Regions from separate parts of the Shewanella goraebulensis genome, predicted to be linked through region 2. Evidence: predicted binding sites of a transcription regulator. Region 2 holds the regulator's gene; each other region holds the start of a gene.
The links. The regulator sigma-54, encoded in region 2, starts transcription at its own class of promoters, with help from an activator protein. The targets are predictions, from matches to a motif close to GTTGGCACGNNNNTNGNNT.
Positions count from the first base shown of each region.

Region 1: QPX86_RS03465 (TorF family putative porin) is a predicted target of sigma-54. The motif match lies at 2,338-2,356, and genes of this name have one in related genera.
Region 3: flhA (flagellar biosynthesis protein FlhA) is a predicted target of sigma-54. The motif match lies at 2,148-2,166, and genes of this name have one in related genera.

Region 1 is NZ_CP126972.1:834,372-838,731, reverse strand. It holds gene QPX86_RS03485 (DUF4240 domain-containing protein) at 1-268, opposite strand, end outside; gene QPX86_RS03480 (hypothetical protein) at 427-780, shown strand; gene QPX86_RS03475 (response regulator transcription factor) at 870-1,667, shown strand; gene QPX86_RS03470 (HU family DNA-binding protein) at 1,879-2,151, shown strand; gene QPX86_RS03465 (TorF family putative porin) at 2,448-3,140, shown strand; gene QPX86_RS03460 (hypothetical protein) at 3,472-3,648, shown strand; gene QPX86_RS03455 (hypothetical protein) at 3,718-4,116, opposite strand; gene QPX86_RS03450 (alanine/glycine:cation symporter family protein) at 4,189-4,360, opposite strand, start outside.
Region 2 is NZ_CP126972.1:626,150-630,509, reverse strand. It holds partial or broken gene lptA (lipopolysaccharide transport periplasmic protein LptA) at 1-245, shown strand, start outside; gene lptB (LPS export ABC transporter ATP-binding protein) at 560-1,291, shown strand; gene QPX86_RS02630 (RNA polymerase factor sigma-54) at 1,495-2,979, shown strand; gene hpf (ribosome hibernation promoting factor) at 3,003-3,290, shown strand; gene ptsN (PTS IIA-like nitrogen regulatory protein PtsN) at 3,293-3,736, shown strand; gene rapZ (RNase adapter RapZ) at 3,733-4,360, shown strand, end outside.
Region 3 is NZ_CP126972.1:3,428,098-3,432,457, reverse strand. It holds gene fliQ (flagellar biosynthesis protein FliQ) at 1-149, shown strand, start outside; gene fliR (flagellar biosynthetic protein FliR) at 153-959, shown strand; gene flhB (flagellar biosynthesis protein FlhB) at 967-2,097, shown strand; gene flhA (flagellar biosynthesis protein FlhA) at 2,214-4,313, shown strand; gene flhF (flagellar biosynthesis protein FlhF) at 4,344-4,360, shown strand, end outside.

The DNA of each region.
Region 1 (4,360 bases), 210 kb from region 2:
TGTTGTACCACTGCTCACCTAATGACAGTATGAACCCTCTAAACTCAGCAAAGGCATAATCTGAATCACAACCAGTTATGATGTATGCAGCCCCCCAGATTGCCCAACTGTAACTGCGGCGCATCTGTTGACCAAACATTTTATCAAATGCCGCCAATGACTCATCATCAAGCAAAGCCAGTTTCTCTTTTAAGGCATCGTGGCACTCTTGCTCGGATTGTTGTGGTGCACTTCGAGTCACTAGAGACCAAAATTCTGCGTCTGTCATTTTAATTTTCCTAAATTCTTTTCAAACAACTCACAAAACAGAGTCTACTCGCGCTATTCTACACCACATAAAATCTAAAACCTTACAGCCTATATCTAATCGTTATGAATAAACTCAGCACAATCAGCATTAAACCGCCGCGCAGGCTTATCATTTTGATGGCATTTTACGTATTGCTTTCTATTTTAGCGTTACTGCGTTCTTACTCCATCCAAGGTATAGACCTATTTACTATTGGTGTTATTCCTGTCCTTTTTGGGCTAATAAAACGTAGTCACTGGGCGGGAATGGTATTTAAAATTTATCTTGGAATCCAAACCCTTGCCGCATTAGCGTTAACAACCACTGCTGTCATCGCCTATCAAATTACCCCAGAGGATGTAAAAGTTGAATTTAATGGCATCAACATTCCCATTTCAGCAATTGCATTGTCAGTCTTTATCATTCTTGGGTTTCAGTATTGGGTCGCATTAAGTAAAAAAACCAAAGAATACTTGCAGCAAGTTTGTTAGTGGAAAACTGCGCAGATGTGTATTCAGGACCAAGCTTAAGTTAAAATAGGCGTTATAAGACTCAATTCAAATAATAAGAAGTAATAAAAATGAGCCATTTATCACCCAGTGAGTTATCCATTTTGCTGTTAGAACCTTCTGATGTTCAACGTAAAATTATCACAGCCAGATTAAATCAAGAAGGCGTTAATAGCATTCAAACCGCTTCGAGTATTACTGAAGCAAAAGAGATTATCGCCCGCCATACGCCAGATCTCATTGTCAGTGCATTACATTTTGAAGACGGTGAAGCAACCGAACTTTTAAGCTTCATTAAACAGAATAAAGCTTACCAAGATATTCAATTTATGCTGGTTTCTAGCGAATGCCGCCGTGAACAATTAGAGATATTTAGACAATCAGGTGTCGTTGCAATCTTACCCAAACCCTTTGATGCTGATCATCTCGCTACCGCACTGAACTCAACCATTGACTTAATCAGTAATGATGAGCTGGATTTGAGCCATTTTGATGTCCAAGATATTCGTACTTTGGTGGTTGATGATAGCCGCATGGCCCGTAACGTCATTAAACGTACCATTGGTAACTTAGGTATCAGAGTTATCAGTGAAGCAGAAGATGGCGCTCAGGCTATTGAATTAATGCAACAGCAAATGTTCGATTTGGTCATCACCGATTACAATATGCCAAGTGTTGATGGTTTAGCCTTGACACAATACATTCGCAACGAAAGTCAGCAATCACATATTCCCATTTTAATGGTTTCCTCTGAGGCCAATGATACTCATTTAAGCAATGTCTCTAGTGCCGGAGTTAACGCTTTGTGTGATAAGCCTTTTGAACCCAAACTTGTTAAACAACTCTTGTATCAACTGTTAGAGGAATAATATTTAGCTTTAGCTATTTAAGCTGACTGACATAATTGACTAGTCATATACGCCTTTGAAGTAGCTCAATCAGGTAATTTATCCCTAAAATGTCGTTTAAATGCCTTATAGCTACACATTTATCAGATAAAAGGCTTTCAAAGCCCCATGGCTTATGGCATGTTAATCTAGTTTTAAATAAACACATCTATGGAAAGCAGAGAATATCAACATGAACAAAAGTGAATTAATTGCAAAAATTGCAGAAAATGCTGAGTTAACTAAAGCTGAAGCTGGTCGCGCACTAAAGTCTTTTGAAGAAGCTGTTACTGAAGCCATGAAAAGTGGTGACAAAATTTCTATCGTAGGTTTTGGTTCTTTTGAAACCTCAGTTCGTGCAGCACGTACTGGCCGTAACCCACAGACCGGCAAAGAAATTCAAATCGCTGAAGCGACTGTACCAAAATTCAAAGCTGGTAAAACACTAAAAGATAGCGTTAATTAATTTAACAGCTTGAATTATAAAACCTCCTACTTGGAGGTTTTTTTATGCCTCAAACTTAATGCTACCTACTGAATCCTGCTGTAATAACGCACAACAAAAGTGCGCCTCCGCCTCATTTTAATGCAACATTTTTGCTACAAGTCGGTGCAAAACACACCAACCTCATGATATTAATGCATTTTTAAACATGGCACACCATTAGCAACACCTCATACAGATAAAATCAACATTGAACCAAGCTGCCCGATGAGCAAGCAATAGGTGCAATGAATAAGAAAAACTTGAGGGAATGAAAAATGAAAAAATCGTTATATAAAGCTATTGCGCTATCAACAGGTTTATTACTCAGTGGATCAGCATTAGCTGAAGTTACAGGTAATATTGGTGCGACATCTAACTACCTATGGCGTGGTGTGAGCCAAACAGATAATGGCGCTGCAGTTCAAGGTGGCATTGATTATGCTGCAGACTCTGGTTTTTATGTTGGCGGTTGGGCTTCAAATGTCGACTTTGGTGACGGCACCTCATACGAGCTGGATATTTACGCTGGTTACGGTGGCAATATCACAGAAGACTTAAGCTATGACATCAATTATCTTTATTACGCATACCCAGACTCTCCTGGTAGCGTAGATTTTGGTGAAGTGACTGTTGGTCTAGCATGGAAATGGTTAGATGTTTCATACTCTCATACAGTGAATGGCGGAGATGATATCGCTGCTGAACCATTAGATTCAAAAGACATGATGTATGCGCAAGCTAACCTAACCTTCCCATTAACTGAAAAGTTATCACTGGGCGTGCATTACGGTTACTCAGATGGTGATGTCATCACAAGCTGGTTCGGTACAGATAGCTACTCAGAATACAATGTTTCACTCAGTGCAGATACTGATTACGGTACAGTTTCATTTACTGCATCAGATACTGACTTAGACGAAGATGATGCTAAAATTGTACTAGGTTACTCATATAGCTTTGGATTATAAGACTTAATTAACGCTTTCAAAATTATGAAAGCTTGATTTAAGCATGTTAAGCACAAAAAACGCCACTCATTTGAGTGGCGTTTTTAATGACAAAAATAAAAGTTTTCAATTCTACAACTAAGCAAATATTTAAATAGCTGCTACATTCAAATTATGTCGCTAATTTGATGTTTTCGCTTATGTCTATTAGCCAAACTTTATCGTTTTACTAAACATTGACGTTGCTGGCACCAAGTAACCTGTGACACTCAGGGCAGATTTACCTTTCGCTTTTCACACTTGTTTGAGCACTGGCTCAGCATCGTCAGTTAACAATGACATAGAGGGTAGAATGATGGCCAATATTACTGAAACCATTCCCAATGACACTGAAATTGAAGCTATGGTCACGCCTAGAAACAAACGTTCAGCAGAAATAATTGAACGTAAAAGGCAGGTTAAACGACGTCTAGATGATTATTTAGAACAGGCAGAATTACGAAAAAATCTTGATGATGAGTTTTTTTGAATCAATTAACTCACTTATTGCTCGAGATTTTTATAAGTGAGTTAATTAAGCTAGCTGCACTTTTAATCATTACGATTTTAAAAAATAAGCAAGTCCACTGCATTCTAAATAAATAGAACAAGCTGGATAAATCATTTCACCGCAGTCAGTAATAATAAGCGCATTACCGCCTCTTTCTTTCGTTTGAACTTTCAGTTCTTTTTGCAAAGTATTCAAACTAGGCGCACCAAATTCTATTTGTTCGCGGGTGCTGGCGCAAAATGTTGTCACCACTTCACCTAATGGTTCGTTGTCGTGGTTATAAAGTTCGCTCGGTTGATATACCTCAACAGTAGAGGCTACTGCTTGATAGGTAATATATTGATCTGCATTGGTTCTAAATGACACGCCATTGCAACCACTTAGAAGTGCTGTTCCAATAAGTAATCCGCTGAATGTTTGTATCGCTTTTCTATTGAGTTTTATCATTTAATATCCCTTTAAAAGTAAAGGCATACACTCCCCTGTGTATGCCATAACATCAAACTAGCTAGAGGTTAATTAGTTTTCTAAAGCTTGCGCTTTCTGCTTAGCAAAGTACTCACGTGTTAGGGCAAATACCACAGGGCTCAATAATGCGAGCGCAATCAAGTTTGGAATTGCCATCATAGCGTTCAGCGTGTCCGCCAATAACCAGATAAATTCAAGAGAGCTCACTGCGCCAATAGGTACG
Region 2 (4,360 bases):
CAGCAACCTTTTCCCAAGAATTAGATGACGGTCGTATTGGTACTGCAAGTGCGAATGAAATCAAATATGAACTCGCTACTAGTATTTTGACCCTAAAAGGCAACGCTAAACTTGATCAAGCTGGCAGCCAAGTTACTGGTAACTTGATTAGCTATAATATTGATAAGCAACAATTGATTGCTGAAAGTACTGGTGATGGTAAAGATCGCGTTATTACGATTTTCCAACCAGAAAACTATCCAGATTTAAATGACTCAACAGATAATTCAGAGCAGCCTGAATTAGAATCACCAAAAGCAGAAGAGTCAGAAAAGCTCATTGAGAATCAAGCTACATCTATCAGTGAAGAGAAAACAGAAGCCAATAATGCTGAAATAACTTCTACAGACATAACAACTACTGAAGAAACTGATACTCACAAGAATAGTTCTGAATCGGCAATGCCCGTCATCGAAGTACCTGAAGCAAATATAGAGACTTCAATTGAAGGCCAACAAGTTAAAGATAAGCCAAATACAGATTCATTACCTGAAGCACCAGCGCTAGAGCAAACTCAATAATGACACAAATAACGTTAACAGCTGAAAACTTGGCGAAAAGTTATAAAAGCCGCCAAGTAGTTAAAAATGTCAGCCTGACAGTTAAAACTGGGCAAATTGTGGGGCTATTAGGGCCAAATGGCGCAGGTAAAACCACCACCTTTTATATGGTGGTTGGTTTAGTTAAAAGCGATAAAGGCCGGATATTAATTGATTCTGACGATCTCACTGCAGATCCAATGCATCTCCGCGCTCGCAAAGGCATTGGTTATTTACCACAAGAAGCCAGTATTTTTCGAAAGCTGACCGTACACGATAACATTATGGCTGTGTTACAAACCCGCAAGAGTTTAACCACAGAGCAGCGCATTGAAGAATTAGAACACTTATTAGAAGAGTTCAATATCACTCATATTCGCGATAGCCAAGGCATGGCATTATCGGGTGGTGAACGTCGCCGGGTAGAAATCGCACGCGCATTGGCAGCCAATCCTAAGTTCATTTTATTGGATGAGCCTTTCGCAGGTGTTGATCCTATCTCTGTGATAGATATCAAGAAAATTATTCAACAATTAAAAAGTCGTGGTTTAGGTGTGTTAATTACAGACCATAATGTTCGTGAAACACTTGATGTGTGTGAGCGCGCGTATATTGTCAGCCACGGTGATTTAATTGCAGAAGGCACGCCTGCTGAAATCTTAGACAATCAGCAAGTCAGGTCAGTATACTTAGGTGAGCAATTCAAGCTATAGTTAGCATTCTTTAGTGCACAATATGGCATTTCGCGACCAGTATCAGTCCCACTTTTTAGTGCTATGTTCTAGACTCAACTTATCGTTGAACTAAATGCTAAACCAAAGCATTGTTTAACGTCAGTCTAGAAAACGATAAAAAGGTGCTAGACCCACACAATTGTTAGTCGCGATGATGAAATTCAATTAGGGATAAGCGGTAAATGAAAGCCTCACTCCAACTCAAAATGGGTCAACACCTGACGATGACCCCTCAGTTGCAACAAGCCATACGCTTATTGCAACTTTCCTCATTGGAGCTACAGCAAGAAATTCAACAAGCACTTGACTCAAACCCTCTCCTTGAGCTCGAAGATGAGTTTGCTAAAGCCAAAGAACCCGTAAAAGAAAACGCCCAGCAAACCGACACTGATTTTAGCGATAATAGCCAAGTTACCGTTGAAAAAGACACCTCTACCGTTGATACCACGGAATCATTAACCAAAGAGTCGATGCCAGAAGATCTCCCGATGGATACTACATGGGATGAAGTCTATACCGCATCGCCTAGTTCAGGCTCTGGGGCCGTCGCTCGTGATGACGATATGCCTTTTCAAGGTGAAACCACCGAAGGCTTATATGAACACCTTGAGTGGCAAAAAAACCTGACTCCTTTTTCTGAAAACGATCTTGTTATTGCCACAGCTATTATCGACGCCGTTGATGAACGCGGTTACTTAACCCAATCAACTGAGGACATATTGCAGGCCTTAGGTCTTGAAGATATAGAACTCGACGAAGTTGAAGCTGTACTTAAACGCGTGCAACATTTTGACCCTGTAGGAGTGGCAGCGAGAGACTTAAGTGAATGTCTCATGATTCAACTTGGTCAATATCCAGATGAAATCCCCTGCATCGACAATGTAAAATTGCTCATTAGTGAACACCTTGATTTAATTGCTGGCCGCGACTTTCGCTTATTAATGCGTAAAACCAAGCTTAAAGAAGATGATTTACGCGAAGCGATTCAATTTATTCAAACCTTGAATCCGCGTCCAGGTTTACAAATAACGCCGATTAAAGACGAATATGTCATACCTGATGTGACTGTATTTAAGAAAAGTGGCCGCTGGGTCGTAGAGCTCAATCCAGATAACATGCCCAAAATTGGTGTGAATCAGCAATACGCAGCCATGGCAAAAGGGTCTGCAAGTCAGTCTGATAGCCAATTTATTCGTGGTCACTTACAAGAAGCAAAATGGTTTATCAAGAGTATTGAGAGTCGCAATGAAACCCTGTTAAAAGTGGCCAATTGTATTGTGCAATTTCAGCAAGGATTTTTTGAGTTTGGTGAAGAAGCCATGAAACCGATGGTGCTTAATGATATTGCTGAAGCAGTTGAAATGCATGAGTCGACGATTTCTCGTGTGACGACTCAAAAATATATGCACACCCCTCGCGGACTTTTTGAACTAAAATATTTCTTCTCTAGCCACGTTAGTACTGATGATGGCGGAGAATGTTCTTCTACTGCAATTCGTGCCTTTATTAAGAAGCTTGTTGCAGCGGAAAACCAGAAAAAGCCACTTAGCGATAGTAAAATGGCGACGCTATTGGCTGAACAAGGGATTAATGTTGCTCGGCGTACGATCGCCAAATATCGTGAAGCAATGCTCATCCCTCCCTCAAACCAACGCAAAAGCTTATAAGCCTTTGTAATGGAGGATGATCTATGCAAATTAATCTGACTGGGCACCATGTAGAAATCACGCAATCTTTACGTGAGTATGTACAAACTAAGTTTTCAAAGCTTGAACGACACTTCGAACAGATCAATAATGTTCACGTTGTGCTCAATGTTCAGAAGCTGCAACAAATTGCTGAAGCAAAATTACACCTCAAAGGAGGTGAAGTTTTTGCCGTATCTCAAAACGCAGATATGTATGTCGCAATTGACGCCCTGATAGACAAATTAGACCGTCAGGTAATTAAACATAAAGAGAAGTTAATTAAACACTAACAATGGAACTTCGCACCATTCTGCAACCGGCGTGCACCACCTGCGCCACGCCGGGCAGTAAGAAAAAAGTACTGGAACTCATCAGCGATTTAATGGCTGCCCAGTACCCAACCCTATCATCACAGGCTATTTTTGAAAGTTTAATAGCACGTGAAAAAATGGGTAGTACAGGTATTGGAAATGGCATAGCTATTCCCCATGGTCGATTAAATGATATCGAACACCCGATAGCCATTTTGATCAAGTGTGAAGAAGGCATTGAGTTTGATGCTATCGACAAGAAACCCGTGGATATATTATTTGCACTGCTAGTTCCTTCAGATCAATGCCAACAGCATTTAAGTACGCTGTCTACCATGGCTGAAAAACTGAGTGATAAATTAATCCTTAAGCGACTTCGAAAGAGTCATGACGCTACAGAACTATATCAGGTTATAACTGCATGAAACTTGTCATCGTATCAGGACGATCAGGCTCAGGTAAATCAGTTGCACTTAGGGTATTAGAAGATTTAGGTTATTACTGTGTTGATAACCTGCCTCTACCACTTATTGGCAGTTTGCTTGAGCAGCTCAAGGGAAATAACGAACTTGTCGCCATCAGTGTCGATGTTCGAAATATTGAAGAGCAAGGCAAGGTTCTAGAAGAGCAAATAGCCTTATTATCTGATGATACGACTATCATTAGTTTATTTCTAAACTCAAATGATCAGGTTCTACTTAAACGCTACAGTGAAACCCGTCGATTACATCCTCTATCTAAAAACCAAATTTCGCTACAAGAAGCTATTCAGCTAGAAGGTCGTTTACTCGAACCGATTGCTAAAATGGTCGATCACTACATTGATACCTCTCAATTGACCATTTATGATCTCAGCGATCAAGTCAGACAAATATTAATGGGCAGTATCGATAAAGAGTTAGTGATTCATTTTGAGTCATTTGGCTTCAAGCATGGTATGCCAGCTGAAGCAGACTTTATGTTTGATGTGCGCTTCTTACCCAATCCGCATTGGGAAACAGAGCTAAGACCGCTAACTGGCTTAGACCAGCCAGTACAAGAATTTTTAG
Region 3 (4,360 bases), 2.1 Mb from region 2:
CGACTTCGATTAACGAACAAACCTTGAGCTTCCTTCCAAGACTATTAACGACACTATTTTCATTAATGTTTTTAGGCCATTGGTTAGTACAAACCATGATGGACTTTTTCTATAACATGGTGGATATGATCCCTATGGTGATAGGTTAACTGGTGGAAATTTTATTTGAAGAAATCAGCCGCACAATAGCAGCCTATGTGTGGCCATTATTTAGAATATCTTCCATGTTAATGGTGATGGCGGTTTTTGGCGCCAATACCACACCCGCCAGAATTCGTTTGTTTTTATCAGTTGCAATCACAGTCGCTGTGGCACCTGTTTTGCCTGCTCCAGTCGAACCAATAGAACTATTCTCATTAGGCGCTGTGTTTATTTCAGCTCAGCAAATTTTAATCGGCACAGCGATGGGGTTTGTTACCATTTTGGTGATGCAGACTTTTGTACTCACAGGTCAAATTATTGGTATGCAAACCAGTTTAGGTTTTGCATCTATGGTTGACCCAGGTTCTGGGCAACAAACGCCTGTAGTGGGTAACTTCTTTTTACTACTAGCAACACTTATTTTTTTGGCGGTAGACGGACATTTACTAATGTTCAAAATGCTGGTGGCAAGTTTTGATACCATTCCAATTTCAAATCAAGGTTTCAGTATTACTAACTATCGTAAGTTAGCTGAATTTGGTGGTTATATGTTTGGCGCAGCGTTAACCATGTCTATTTCTGCTATTGTGGCGCTGTTACTTATCAACTTATCATTTGGTGTGATGACCCGTGCATCACCACAGTTGAATATTTTTGCCATTGGTTTTCCTGTCACTATGGTGACAGGGCTATTAATTTTATGGCTAACTTTAGGACCCATCATGGCTCATTTCGATGAGGTTTGGCTACAAGGCCAAATATTGATGTGTGATATTTTGCTACTGACCTGTCAAATTGACGGCTCAATAACTCAGTAGGTTACTGATGGCAGAAGATACAGGTCAAGAACGCACAGAGGACCCCACCGCCAAGCGACTGCAGCAGTCGCGAGATAAAGGACAGGTGGCGCGCTCCAAAGAGCTAGGCACTGCAGCAGTGTTATTAGCATCTGCTGTAGGTTTTGCTATTGTAGGGCCCAATCTAGCTCGTAGTTTGCATAGTGTGATGACCCAAATGTTGACCATGGAACGGGATCAAATATTCGATACCAATTCAATGTTTCTTGTATGGGGCGTGATAGGTAATGAACTTGCTTTTCCGCTCATTAGCTTTATCGCTTTTTTGGCCTTGATAGCATTTATTGGCAATATTATCTTAGGCGGAATGACTTTCTCTGTTAAAGCTTTTATGCCAAAAGGCAGCAAAATGAATCCTGCAAAAGGGTTCAAGAGGATGTTTGGCACACAAGCTTTGGTTGAGTTAACAAAAGGGATTGCCAAGTTTGCGGTTGTTGCGGTGTCAGCTTATTTCTTATTGAGTTTTTACTTCTTTGAGATAATGACATTATCGAGCGATCATTTACCCGGCAACGTTTATCACGCATTAGAACTGCTTGTTTGGATGTTCATTTTATTGTGTTCTTCAATGCTAATCATTGTGGTGATTGATGTACCGTTTCAAATATGGAATCACAATAAACAGCTTAAAATGACCAAGCAAGAGGTTAAAGATGAATACAAAGACACTGAAGGTAAACCCGAGGTAAAAGGCCGAATTAGGCAGATGCAGCATGAAATGGCTAATAAGCGAATGATGTCTGAGGTGCCAAATGCTGATGTTATTGTGGTCAACCCTGAACATTATGCAGTTGCAGTTAAATATGATGTTAGTCAATCTGCTGCACCATTTTTAATTGCTAAGGGAGTTGATGATGTTGCTTTTAGAATTCGTGAAATAGCTAGAGAGCACGAAGTTCCTATTGTTTCTGCACCGCCTTTGGCGCGAGCAATCTACCACACTACTAAAATTGAGCAACAAGTACCTGAAGGATTATTTACAGCTGTTGCGCAAATTTTGGCTTATGTTTTTCAGTTAAAACAATATCAAAAAGGCAAAGGTAAGCGTCCAAAACCTATTCCTTTGAATCAACCCATACCAGATGATTTAAAACACTAAATCGTTTACAAAATCTTCAATTAAACTTGCTGTTCTTTTAATAATATTCTTTTGGCTTAGTAATTGCATTTTGACTAGGTCGGCGTCAAGAATATTACTATAAAGGTTTCCTACTGATGGATGTAAAAGCAGCATTAGGTCAAGTTAAGCAAGTTAGGTTCAGTACTTTTAAAGGTGTTGGTACGCCATTATTAGTGCTTGCTGCTCTAGGTATGGTGGTATTACCCATGCCTGCCTTCCTGTTAGATATTCTATTTTCATTCAATATTGCATTAGCGCTAGTTGTGTTACTTGTTGCTATTTATTCTGATAGACCACTCGATTTTGCCGCATTTCCTAGCGTACTTTTAGTCGCCACCTTACTTAGATTGGCATTGAATGTAGCGTCCACTCGAATCGTACTATTAGAAGGTCATAACGGTGGTGATGCTGCAGGTAAGGTTATTGAAGCTTTTGGCTCTGTAGTCATTGGTGGCAACTATGCCGTGGGTTTAGTGGTTTTCCTTATTCTTATTATCATCAACTTTGCCGTTGTAACCAAAGGTGCTGGTCGTATTTCTGAAGTTAGTGCTCGATTTACTTTGGATGCAATGCCAGGTAAACAAATGGCCATTGATGCTGACTTAAACGCTGGAACGCTGACCCAAGATCAAGCTCGAGTTCGCCGCGCCGAAGTCACTAAAGAAGCTGACTTTTATGGTGCGATGGACGGTGCGTCAAAATTTGTAAAAGGTGATGCTATTGCTGGCATCATGATTTTGGTCATTAATATATTAGGTGGTTTTGTTATCGGTATGGTTCAGCATGGGTTAGATTTCTCTAGCGCGGTTGAAATCTATACTCTTTTGACTATTGGTGATGGCCTTGTGGCACAAATACCAGGTCTATTGTTATCTATCGCAGCAGCATTGATGGTGACTCGCCAAAATGAATCTGGTGATATGGGTGGCATGATGATAAGTCAGATGTTTGTCAGCCATAAGTCGATGGCGATTGCATCAGGCGTATTGTTTATTATGGGCATCGTGCCTGGAATGCCACATTTTGCATTCTTAACGTTTGCTTTTATTACAGCCTTTGCTGCCTATATGATTTATAAGCGTAATATTGACAACAAAACAGCTGCTCTTGAGCAAGCAGTGAAAAATCCTGCAGAAGTAAAAGATACTGAGCCAAAAGAGTTAAGTTGGGAAGATGTACAGCATGTCGATACTATAGGGCTTGAAGTTGGTTACCGTTTGATTCCATTAGTCGATAAAGGTCAAGGTGGTGAATTACTCGGTAGAATTAAAGGTGTGCGTAAAAAGTTATCTCAAGAACTTGGCTTCTTAGTGCCTGCAGTTCATATTCGTGACAACCTCGATTTGTCACCGAATTGCTACCGGATTTCATTAATGGGAGTCGTTGTAGGTGAAGCTGAAGTGAGACACGATTGCGAGCTTGCGATTAATCCTGGGCAGGTTTATGGCAAGCTAGATGGCATTGAAACAACTGATCCTGCATTTGGTTTAGAAGCAGTTTGGATAGCTCCAGAGCAGCGAGAGCATGCACAAACCTTAGGCTATACCGTGGTGGATACCGCAACGGTTGTCGCCACTCATATAAGCCAGTTATTGACTAACAACGCTGCGAAACTACTAGGCTATGAAGAAGTACAGCAGTTAATGGATATGTTAGGTAAAAACTCACCTAAATTAATTGATGGCTTTATTCCTGACATCATGCCTTTAGGTTCAGTCGTTAAAGTAATGCAAAACCTTCTTAATGAAGGAGTTTCTATTCGCGATTTGCGCACAATCGTGCAAACCCTGTTAGAATACGGTACAAAGAGTAATGATACGGAAGTATTAACAGCTGCTGTTCGAATTGCATTGAAGCGAATGATTGTTCAAGAGATCTCTGGTCCGGAATTAGAAATTCCTGTCATAACATTGGCACCAGAGTTGGAACAGATGTTGCACAAGTCTATGCAAGCGACAGGCGGTGAAGGGCCAAATATAGAACCTGGCCTTGCAGAACGCATGCAGAAGTCATTATTAGACGCTTCTCAGAAGCAAGAGATGGTTGGACAACCAGCCATTTTATTGACATCAGGCATGCTAAGGTCAACGCTGTCACGATTTGTTAAATATACTATCCCGAATTTACGGGTTATTTCTTACCAAGAAATACCTGATGAAAAGCAAATACGCATAGTATCTGCTGTAGGGCAATAGCGATGACTTTCTGTTTGAAAGAGGTGCGTAGTGAAAATTAAACGATT